3 regions of the Bacillus sp. C1 genome follow, and region 3 is predicted to be linked to each of the others. Evidence: riboswitches for the same ligand, from Rfam matches in the RefSeq annotation. Region 3 holds a riboswitch; each other region holds the start of a gene.
The links. Region 3 has a riboswitch for S-adenosylmethionine ahead of ACX5JI_RS18370 (PTS sugar transporter subunit IIA). Riboswitches for the same ligand answer to the same signal wherever they lie in the genome.
Positions count from the first base shown of each region.

Region 1: it holds a riboswitch for S-adenosylmethionine, as region 3 does, so the genes downstream of both, ACX5JI_RS20295 (bifunctional O-acetylhomoserine aminocarboxypropyltransferase/cysteine synthase) here and ACX5JI_RS18370 (PTS sugar transporter subunit IIA) in region 3, are expected to answer to the same signal.
Region 2: it holds a riboswitch for S-adenosylmethionine, as region 3 does, so the genes downstream of both, ACX5JI_RS16275 (methionine ABC transporter ATP-binding protein) here and ACX5JI_RS18370 (PTS sugar transporter subunit IIA) in region 3, are expected to answer to the same signal.

Region 1 covers NZ_JBTMZT010000009.1:84,297-88,085, reverse strand. The annotation lists gene metA (homoserine O-acetyltransferase MetA) at 27-932, opposite strand; gene ACX5JI_RS20295 (bifunctional O-acetylhomoserine aminocarboxypropyltransferase/cysteine synthase) at 916-2,214, opposite strand; SAM riboswitch class I at 2,305-2,409, opposite strand; gene ACX5JI_RS20290 (YjjG family noncanonical pyrimidine nucleotidase) at 2,536-3,225, opposite strand; gene yeiL (transcriptional regulator YeiL) at 3,345-3,789, shown strand, end outside.
Region 2 covers NZ_JBTMZT010000005.1:27,509-31,297, reverse strand. The annotation lists gene ACX5JI_RS16280 (methionine ABC transporter permease) at 1-447, opposite strand, end outside; gene ACX5JI_RS16275 (methionine ABC transporter ATP-binding protein) at 437-1,456, opposite strand; SAM riboswitch class I at 1,575-1,679, opposite strand; gene ACX5JI_RS16270 (cysteine hydrolase family protein) at 1,860-2,417, shown strand; gene ACX5JI_RS16265 (DUF4097 family beta strand repeat-containing protein) at 2,475-3,368, opposite strand; gene pruA (L-glutamate gamma-semialdehyde dehydrogenase) at 3,612-3,789, opposite strand, start outside.
Region 3 covers NZ_JBTMZT010000007.1:50,485-54,273, reverse strand. The annotation lists gene ACX5JI_RS18380 (PTS galactitol transporter subunit IIC) at 1-908, opposite strand, end outside; gene ACX5JI_RS18375 (PTS sugar transporter subunit IIB) at 928-1,248, opposite strand; gene ACX5JI_RS18370 (PTS sugar transporter subunit IIA) at 1,263-1,721, opposite strand; SAM riboswitch class I at 1,822-1,922, opposite strand; SAM riboswitch class I at 1,991-2,097, opposite strand; gene treR (trehalose operon repressor) at 2,230-2,940, shown strand; gene treP (PTS system trehalose-specific EIIBC component) at 3,098-3,789, shown strand, end outside.

The DNA.
Region 1 (3,789 bases), on a different contig from region 3:
TTGCCACGTGTTATATAACGACCATCTTACAAAATATAAGGGGTTTCTTGATACACATAATAATTTAACCAATTTGAAAATAATAAGTTTCCATGACTCCGCCATCTTATGAGCGGCTTTTCAGATGGATTATTATGTTTAAAATAGTTTTTCGGAATTTTTATATCTAGTCCTCTTTGCTTATCACGTTCATATTCTTGTTTTAACGTATCACAGCTATATTCACTATGGCCAAGAACAAAAATATGCTTTCCATCTTGCCCTGTAACAAGATGAACACCTGCTTCTTCTGATGTTGCTAGCAATGTCAACTCTCGTACTTTTTCAATATCAGATGCGCGTACTTCCGTATGGCGTGAATGTGGTGCAAAAAAGAGTTCATCAAATCCTTGTAACAACTTCACATGTTTCTCTTGCACAATATGTTCGAATACACCAAACATCTTTTCTTCAAGCGGATACTTCGGAATGCCATAGTGATAATACAAGCCAGCTTGTGCTCCCCAACAAATATAGAGCGTAGATGTTACATTCGTTTTTGCATATTCCATTATGCGCCCAAGTTCTTCCCAATAATCTACCTCTTCAAAAGGGAGTGTTTCAATCGGTGCCCCAGTAATAATAAGACCGTCAAATTTTTCTCCCTCAATATCTCGAAATGTTTTATAAAAACTTGTTAAATGATCTTGTGCTACATTACGTGATATATGAGACTCCATATGGAGCAAATGCACATCTAATTGAAGTGGCGTATTACCGAGTAGCCTGAGCAATTGCGCTTCTGTTTCTTGCTTTGTTGGCATTAAGTTCAAAATTGCAATTTTTAAAGCACGTATATCTTGTGTTACAGCTCGTTCCTTTGTCATGACAAAAATATTTTCTTTTTGTAATACTTTACGAGCTGGTAAATCTTTATCAACGATGATCGGCATGCGCTTTGCCCCCAACTAATGCTCCCTCTAGGTCGGCAATAATATCAGAAACATCTTCTATACCAACTGATAAACGAATTAAATCGGAGGTAACACCTGCTAAACGCTGTTCTTCTTCACTTAACTGTCTATGTGTTGTACTAGCAGGATGAATCACACATGTTCTTGCATCTGCTACGTGTGTTACAAGCGTTGCCAGCTTCACATTTGCAATGAATTCTTTCGCGGGTTGTAATCCTCCTTTAATACCGAACGTTAAAACGCCACTTGCACCTTTTGCTAAGTACTTTTGCGCTAGTGAATAATTTTCATTACTGTCTAAACCAGGATAATTTACCCATTCAATACGATCATGATTAGCAAGCCACTTCGCAACTGCAAGAGCATTTTCACTATGACGCTCCATTCGTAAATGCAATGTTTCTAAACCGATGTTACTAATATACGCATTGAATGGGCTCATACAGTTTCCATAGTCTCTTAATAGTTGAACTCGAGCTTTCACAATGTATGCCGCCTGCCCAAATTTTTGCAAATAGCTTACACCGTGATAACTTGGATCTGGTTCAACAAGCTCTGGATACTTTCCATTTGTCCAATCAAAGTTTCCTCCATCAATAACAATCCCGCCTAGTGAACTTGCATGGCCATCAATATATTTTGTTGTTGAATGAACAACAATATTTGCTCCATATTCAAATGCTGGGCATAAATATGGTGTCGCTAACGTGTTATCAACAATAAACGGTACTTCTAACTGTTTCGCTGCAGCTGAAAACTCTTTAAAATTCAAAACATTCATCGCTGGATTACCAAGTGATTCTGCATAAATCAGTTTTGTCTTGTCATTTGCAAGTGCCACAATTTCATCAGCAGCTAAGTTGGGATTAAAGAATGTAACATCAATTCCCAATTTACGTAGACTAACTCCAAACAAGTTAAACGTTCCCCCATAAACGGTTGAAGAACAAAGTAAATGATCACCACTACTGCAAATATTTAAAACAGCTAGCATAATAGCGGCTTGACCAGAAGCTGTTGCAACAGCTCCAACGCCGCCTTCTAGCTCCGTTAATTTTTGTTCAAATGCTGCCAGTGTTGGATTCCCAATTCGCGTATAAATATAGCCTTCTGCTTCTAAATTAAAAAGAGCCGCTAAATCATCGGACGTATCATATTTGTACGTTGTACTTTGATAAAGCGGTAAAACACGTGGTTCACCATTCTTCGGTGTATAGCCACCTTGCACACAAATGGTTCCTTTCCCCTTTGACTCTCCCATTTCTCATTCTCCCTTCTTTTATACAAAATAAAAAACTGCTTCTTTCCCTAACAAGAAAGAAGCAGTTTGAAAACACGCTCTAAAGTCTCTTTCTTATCTCTCAGGGTTATTACCTGCAGGATTTGGCACAATTCCATTATTCGGCTGTTGCCAAGGTTTCATAGGGCCTGTCCCTCCACCTTTTCTTGATAAGACTATGCAATTACCGTTGATTTTATAGTAATAATTTCCTGATGTCAATTATTTTTCTGAATCTTTATAAAATATTTTATTAACAATTTAATGATTTATTCTTAAAATTCTAATTTAAAACCAAAAGAACTATCCTTTTAAAATCTCATATAACTCATCAAAAGTTTGAATCTCATAAGTTGGCACTATCCTGCTATCATTTAACTTCTTTTCAGGATTAAACCAGCAAGTATCTAACCCAGCTAGCTGTCCCCCTTTCATATCTGCACTTAAAGAATCACCGATAATTAATCCTTTCTCTACAGAAAAATTAGAAATTCGTTCAAAGACATAATCGAAGTATTCCTTCATTGGCTTTTGATAGCCCGTGTCTTCTGAAACAAAAATCCCCTTAAAGAGTGAATGTAATCCTGAATTACGTAAACGTTTATCTTGAGTCTTGGAAACACCGTTTGTAACAATATATAAGTCATATTTGCTTTGGAGATTTTGTATTAATTCAAATGCTCCATGAATGAGCTGATTCCCCTCTTCTAAATACCTACGATAATTCTGTTCAAACAAAGGTCCATCAACTTCTTGGCCGTACTCCTTAAATAAAACTGAAAATCGAGTATTCACTACTTCATCTCGGTCTATCTTTCCTTCTTCAAAGGATTTCCACAGACCTTGGTTTATCTTTTTATAATGTGCTGTAATTTCATCAGTTAAAAGGATTTTTTGTTCCTCAAACAGTAACTGTAAAGCCGCTCTTTCAGCTGCTTTAAAATCTAATAATGTATCGTCTACATCAAATAGTAATGTTTGATATTTCTTCATGTTGTTCCTCTCTCTTTCCGCTATAAAAACACATTTTTTCTTTTGTTCTCAAATAAATCGTATCACTCCCGCTTGTAAAAAGAATAGGAGATATCTCATACTAAATGAGAGGTGAAAAAATGAAAATAGAAAAAAGTTCAGATGAAATTTATAGTTATGTACAACGCTTCAAGTTCCAAACATTCTTTTCGTTTAATATTTTGCCATATATAGAAGTTCATTCATTTCAAAAGAAAGAGACCATTTGTAATGAAGGCGAGGAATTTCCCTATCTCTATTACTTCATTTCCGGAAAAGCAAAAATATATATGAGCCATCAGAATGGCAAGGTTTCCTTAATCAACTTTGTAAAAGCGCCATCGATTATTGGTGAGTTAGGATTAATTGGCGTCGAGATCGTAACAAAAGGAATCGAAGCCATGGAACCATGTATTTGTTTAGCTCTTCCCCTGAAAGATTGTCGGCATCTATTGTTACAGGACGCTCACTTCTTACAACAGTTGTGCAAATTCATTGGTGAAAAAACAATCATCCGAACTGAACAATATGCAAAAAGCTATAACT
Region 2 (3,789 bases), on a different contig from region 3:
TAATGGCGCTAGCGCCTCTGGAACAAGAATTTCAAAAACAATTCTGAGTGGCGACGCTCCCATCGCCTGTGCTGCTTCAATTACTCCCTTTGGAACCGAAACAAGATTTGTTTCTACCATTCTTGCAATTCCGATGGAAGCGACAAGTGTCATTGGAAAGATTGCTGCCGCCGTTCCGATTGTTGTTCCAATAACAGTACGTGTTAAAGGACTTAATGCTACTAAAAAGATAATAAATGGAATCGGACGAATCGTATTAATAACAATATTAAGAATAGAAAAGACCAGTTTATTTTCTAAAAAATTCCCTTTTCTTGTAACATATAAAAGTAAACCTAGAGGTATACCAAGTATTGTAGCAAATATAAGGGTTACAATTACCATTAAGAGGGTATCCCCTGTCGCATCTAAAATACGGGGCCAAAATATACTCCAATCAACTCGCATGAGCTTCTACCTCCTTCAGCTGCACTTGTAGTCTTAAATGTTGCAATGCTTTTTGAATTTCTTTTTGTTCACCTTGCAGCTCTACAAGAAGATTTCCACATAGAATACTTTGCAGTTCAATAATATTTCCGTAGAGTACATTGACGTCTACATTATAATTTTTAGCAATATACGATAATACCGGTTGTCCGGTCTCTTCACCAGTAAATGTTAAGCGATATATCTGTCCACCATTTTGAATTTTCGTAAGAACACTTTCTGGTAAATGGTCATTAATAACAGAACGGACAAAATTTTGTGTCGTCTTTGTCTTTGGTTTTGTAAAAACATCAAATAATGTTCCTTCCTCTATTACCTTTCCTTTTTCCATCACGGCTACACGATGACAAATTTCTTTCACAACTTGCATTTCATGGGTAATAAGGAGAATTGTTACATTATATTCCTTGTTTACTTTTTTTAACAATTTCAAAATTTCTGTTGTTGTTTCAGGATCTAATGCCGATGTTGCTTCATCACAAATCACAATATCTGGTGACGTTGCAAGTGCTCTCGCAATCCCTACACGTTGCTTCTGACCACCTGAAAGCTGCTCTGGATAATAATTGGCTTTATCTTCTAACCCAACAAACCTTAACAGCTCATTTACCCTTTCTTTTATCTCATTCTTTGGCAATTTCGCTAATTTTAATGGGTAAGCGATATTACCGAACACAGTTCTTGAGTTAAATAAATTAAAGCTTTGAAAAATCATCCCGATTCTTTGTCTTAGCTTTCGTAACTCTTTTCCTGATAAAGACGTAATATCTTTATCATCTATTAAAATCGTTCCTGACGTTGGACGCTCCAACATATTCACTAAACGTAAAAGCGTACTTTTTCCAGCACCACTAAAACCGATAATGCCAAAAATTTCACCTTGTTTAACCGATAATGTTACATTTTCAACAGCATGAACTGGTTGACCACCTGATTCATACACTTTACTTACATTTTCAAAAGAAATCATTTTCTTCCCTCCTATTTGCTGTAATAACTCGGAGCAGGACCATGAGGCAAAATAAAAAGTGCCCTCCTTCTTATCCGTAAAAAATAAGAAGAAGAGCACTTATATACTCGTTCGCATCTTCTCATCTTCCAAGCTTTTATAAGCTTGCTGGAATTAGCACGGTATTAAAAAATCCGTTGCTGAGGTATCACAGGGCCAGTCCCTCCACCTCTCTGGATAAGAGTGTATCGATTTAATTGTCATTTAATTAATTCTTATTATAAAACTCAGAAAAGTGAGAGTCAATGAAAATATTAGAAAATAACACTTTTATTTTTCATTAACATTATGAAAAGGAAAATATCCCTTTCTAATTGAATAACATTACATGAATACGAAATGAAAATGGAGGACGATAAATGATATGAAAACAGCCCTTTTACTCGTTGATATTCAAAATGATTATTTTCCAAATGGCAAAATGGAACTACGTGGTGCCGTTGAAGCTAGCGAGTATGCAAGTCAACTACTTCAGCATTTCCGAGAAGTGAACCAACCTATTTTTCATATCCAACATGTATCTATGAAAGAAACTGCTACCTTTTTTCTTCCTAATACAGAAGGTGTCCATATTCATGAAAATGTTCGCCCTTTACAAAATGAAACTGTGATTCTCAAACACTACCCAAACAGTTTTCGAGAAACAAATTTACTAGAGCAATTACAAAACTTAGAAATTGAACATGTCATTATATGCGGGATGATGACTCACATGTGCATTGATGCCACAGTAAGAGCCGCTTTTGATTTCGGTTTTCGTTGCACGATTATACACGATGCATGCGCAACAAAAGATCTTCTCTTTAAAAATGCTACCATCCCTGCTGTCTATATCCATAATACAATTTTAGCAAGTTTGAACACCGTATATGCAGATGTTATGAGCACAGAAGAGTTTTTCAACTTAAGAAGTCTCGTCTGAACTAAAAAAATCATGTCTTCCTCAATTGAAGACATGATTTTTACTGTTATTCACAAACTATCGTAACTTAAAATCCCCCGAACTTGTTTTTACTTTCACTTTATTTTCTCCTGCTCCCTTTATTCCAATCAATTTATGCTTTGATTTCTCTTTATATAAAAGATCTGTAATGTCTAGATCCGCCTTACCAGAACTCCCATCAAATTCAACTTTTAAAGATTCAGGAATATCATCAAATTTCATCTCAACATCCCCACTGGATGTATTACATTCTATCTCCCCTTGCAAACTACGATCATTATACTCAACATCCCCCGACGATGTTGTGAATACGGCTTCTTTAGTATGCAAACCATCTACACTAATTTTCCCACTACTGGTTTTCAATTTCACTACTTCAACTTCACTTTTGTCTGTCTCAATTGCTCCGCTAGACGTTTCAACCGTTAATTTCCCATTTATCTTCGCATGTAATAGTGATACATTTCCAGAAGAAGTGTTTAATTCGGCTATCTTTGTTTCAATTTCCTTCGCTACAAAATCTCCTGATGATGTAATTACTTTTATATTTTCATATAGTTTTTTGGGAACTTTCACTTGTAATTTGACTCCTGTAGTAGTCCCAGTTTCCCAACCAACAGAATTTATACCTTTACTAAATGTAACATTCAATCTATTTTTTTCTTCTTTCACCCCAAATTTATATTTATCTACTAGCTCTTTGCTTATCTCTCCATCCAGTAACACTTCAATATCTTTTGAATCAACTGCAACAATTTCAACATCTGCTGCCGAAGTCTTTACTTCAATTTCATCAATCTTCTCACCAGCCACCGTTTCTTTTTTATGAATTTCAGTTTTGTTAAAAGCTAATCCGAAAACAGTCATTGCACCAACACCAATCCCTCCAATAAAGAGCAATGATAATGCAATTAGAATAATCTTCTTCATATAATAGCACCCCCTTTCTCTTATTTTTTCTTATACCTTCGATACAATTATTAAAAATTACGATCCATATAAATTTTATCATTCAGTACTGTATATTATTCACTACCATCTAATAATAGGGATTTTTCAGAACATTTCATATTCTATACTATCATTTACCATAATTTGTTACAAGGTGTGGTTACAAAAAAAATAAAAAAGACCTTCACCACTCTGGGAAGGTCTTTCTCACACTTCTTAAACTTATAATGTTTCAGAAGTAGTTTTTCCTTGCATGTGAAGTGCGATATAGTCAGGTCCACCAGCTTTAGAGTCTGTACCAGACATATTAAAGCCACCGAATGGTTGGTAACCTACGATCGCACCAGTACATCCACGGTTGAAGTATAAGTTACCAACATGGAAGTCTTCACGTGCTTTT
Region 3 (3,789 bases):
CCTAAATACCAATCTCTTGGGTTATTTTTATCTTTGTTAATATTTTTTTTTGCAGATTCTGTAAGTGGTAAAAAAGCTTGAGCAAATATCCCTGAAACCTTTGGAAAAATAGTCATAATAGCAGCGGTTGAAATTCCTACAGTAGTAATTTGTCCCCATGCTTTTAACGTATTAAGAGAATGAAAGTTCCCTAAAATTCCGATACTAGCACCGAGAAAGAGCCCTAGAAAAATAGGTTCTCCAAATAATCCTAGTTTTTTCTTTAGAACTTCTGGATTGGCATTTACTTTTCCAACACCTATCTTTGTTAGAAGACGATTTAATCCAATTGCAAATGGAATACTCCCAACATGATGTAGCTGTACAATCGCACAGCGAGGATACTGAAAATATGTAGACCATCTTTTGGATAATAGTTCTGCAAAAAGAAGACTGTAAAGATTGAGTGTAATCATACAAGCAAAAGCCAACCATAAGTTATTTGTAACTAAATAAATCATAGAGCCCCATACCATGTAGGAATAATTGTTCCACAAATCTCCAGGTTGGAAAATGTTTGTCCATTTTATTAAAAATAATCCGATTTGAAGTAATAGTGCAACGCCTACAAAGATCATTCCAACTTCCGTAGAATAGGCAACAATAGAGCTAGCTTGCCAGCCAATATCAAATACTGGAAGACTGACTCCTGTACTTTTCACCATATTTTGAACGACAGGCATAATAATAGGGATATAAGCATTGAGTAAAAGAGTGAAGCCTTGTAAGCCGATACCTGCGTATAAAGCAGAATAAAAAGCTTTTTTACGATTTACTTTTAAAGCAATGGCGATTATAAAAATAACAATTGGTACAAAAATAGATGCACCAAATGTGTCAAAAATCTTTTTAAGAAATTCTAGCTCCATTTGTATCAATCCACCCGTCTTATAAATTTGTGATAGTTTCCTTTTCTACAATGGTATGAATGACGTGTCTTACTTCTTCTAAAAAACTTTCTTCATCAAAACCAGTTAAAAATCCAACAGCATTAATGGTTGGAATAGAAAGGTTTTGAGGGATAGGTGTAGTGTAAGCAATAAAGTCATATTGTCTTTCTTCCAAAAACTGTTCGACTTGTGTCGGCTTAACCTCAGTTGTCGTAATCGTAATATAATCTTCGCTTAAAGCCTCTTTTAGTTTTTCTGAAACCATAGTAGAGCTGACTGTACCTGAACCACAAACTGTTAAAATATGAAATGTTCTCATGTTTTTTTTCCTCCTTAAATAGTAAGAGCTGAAATAGAGTTTATAATCTCTAATTTTGTAGATGCAGCAGTTAGCTGTTGAAGCTGCTGTGGATGTTGAATAAGTTTCATAATTTCCTTAAGTATTTGAATATGTTGTCTACCGTCTTGTAATGCAAGTAAGAACAGAACTTGCACATTTGTTGTTTCTTTTTCGAGATTTCCCATAAGAGTAAAAGGGATAGATGATTCTAATGTAATTACACTAATGACAGGTTGTATAATATGTGAAGAATCAGTATGAGGAATTGCTACCCCGATGTTTCCGGTGGGGAGACCTGTTGGATGATGCATTTCTCGTTCTAGGACAGCTTGTGAGAAGGTTTCTTTTACAAATCCCTGTATAAGTAAGTCGGTGGAAACTTTCTCTAAAATTTCTTTAAATGTCGTGCCTGAAAGTTTTGGGTAAATAAATTGTTCATGGAAAATATCCAAATAACTCATCTCCTCTTTAGTTGTAATTTAGTTATGTGGTAATAAAAAATCACCCCTTTCTATACGAAGAAAGGGATGATTACTTTGATAGAAAATCATCGCCTTATCTGTCGCTTTAAACGCAGGAATTGGCACCTACCTAATAATATAGGGGTTGCCGAGGTTTCATAGGGCCGGTCCCTCCACCTCTCTTGATAAGGATGAAAGTATGAAAATAATAAAAAACCTTCTCGATAAGAAGAAGGTTTTTGAATACACAATATCGCTTCTTCTTATCTTTTAGAATTTAAATTCTAAAGGAATTGGCACCTACCTAAATAACATAGGGGTTGCCGAGGTTTCATAGGGCCAGTCCCTCCACCTCTCTTGATAAGAGTTTGTTAATTTTGATTTTTGTAAAATATGTGAATATTGTATAGCTAATGTGTAAAATAATCAAGAGGAAAAACTAATTTTCTGGCATGCTATAATACAAGTAGAAAAAGAAGGTGGCAAGGGGTTATTCAAGATGATGAGTAAGTATGAGCAGATTTATACGGAGATAAGTGATTCAATTGATAATCGCAAGTTAAAAGAAGGGTGTAAAATTCCTTCTGAAACAGAATTAATGAAACAGTATGAAGCAAGCCGTGGGACAGTAAGAAAAGCTGTTGATTTATTACAGGAACGTGGGTACGTACAAAAGATTCACGGTAAAGGCGTTTTCGTTTTAAAACGAAAAAATATTGAATTTAACTTTGGCGGTATTGTGAGTTTTCAAGAGGAAAACGAACGATTAGGGCGCAAATGTATAACGAGTGTTGTAGAACAGGAACAATTGTTAGTCTCGAAAGAAATCGCAAAATCATTAAATGTAAAGACGAAAACAAAGGTAGATCATATTAAACGTGTTCGAAATATTGATGGGGAAAATGTAATTTTAGATGTAAACTATTTTGTATCTGAATATATTCCCGGATTAACAAAAGAAATTGCTGAGAATTCGATTTATAAATATATTGAACAAGATTTAGGATTACATATTAGTTATGCACAGCGTGTTATTGAAGTTCAGCCTTGTACAGAGGATGATCAAAAATATTTAGATTTGAATGGTACAGATTATGTTGTTGTTGTCAAAAACTTTACGCATCTTTATGATGGAAGCCAGTTTGAATATACAGAGTCACGGCATCGACTTGATATTTTTCATTTTTCAGATGTAGCTCGGAGAAAATGAGGAGATGAAACGATAAAGTTTCATCTCCTTTTTTTGCGTTTTGGGGGAATAAGAAAAAATTTCGCAAACTCGTATATACGAGTGTTGACTAACTTATATATACGAGTTAATATGTATTTGTAAACGGTATCAAAAAAAGAGAAAAGAGGGATGGGAGATGGCCAAAGATTATCGGAAAGTAGCAGAAGAGGTGCTGAAATATATTGGCGGGGAAGAGAACATTGAACAGGCAGCTCATTGTGTAACGAGACTTCGTATTGCGTTAAAGGATGAAAGTAAAATAGATAACGATAAATTGCAAGCGATTTCTTTAGTGAAAGGAGCGTTTCATAACGCTGGTGTGTTTCAAATTGTTATTGGTCCAGGAGATGTGGACCGCGTATATGCGGAATTGATTGTGCTTACAGGTATGAAGGAATCGACAGTAGCGGATGTGAAGGATTCGGGGAATCAAAAGTTAAATCCGATGCAAAAATTTGTAAAGATATTTTCTGATGTATTTATGCCGATTTTACCAGCGATTGTTACTGCTGGTTTATTGATGGGGATTAATAATTTATTAGGTGCTAAGGACTTATTTTTTGATGGAAAGAATTTACTAGAAGTATATCCGAACTTAGGCGGATTATGGGATTTAATTAATTTGATGGCAAATACAGCATTCGTATTCTTACCAGCGCTTGTTGGGTGGTCAGCAACGAAGCGTTTTGGTGGAAGTCCAATACTTGGGATTGTAATGGGATTAATGCTTGTACATCCGGATTTATTAAATGCATGGAATTATGGGAAAGCAGCAGCGGGACTTGATGGGCAAAAGATTGAGTACTTTGACATTTTAGGTCTTTTCCA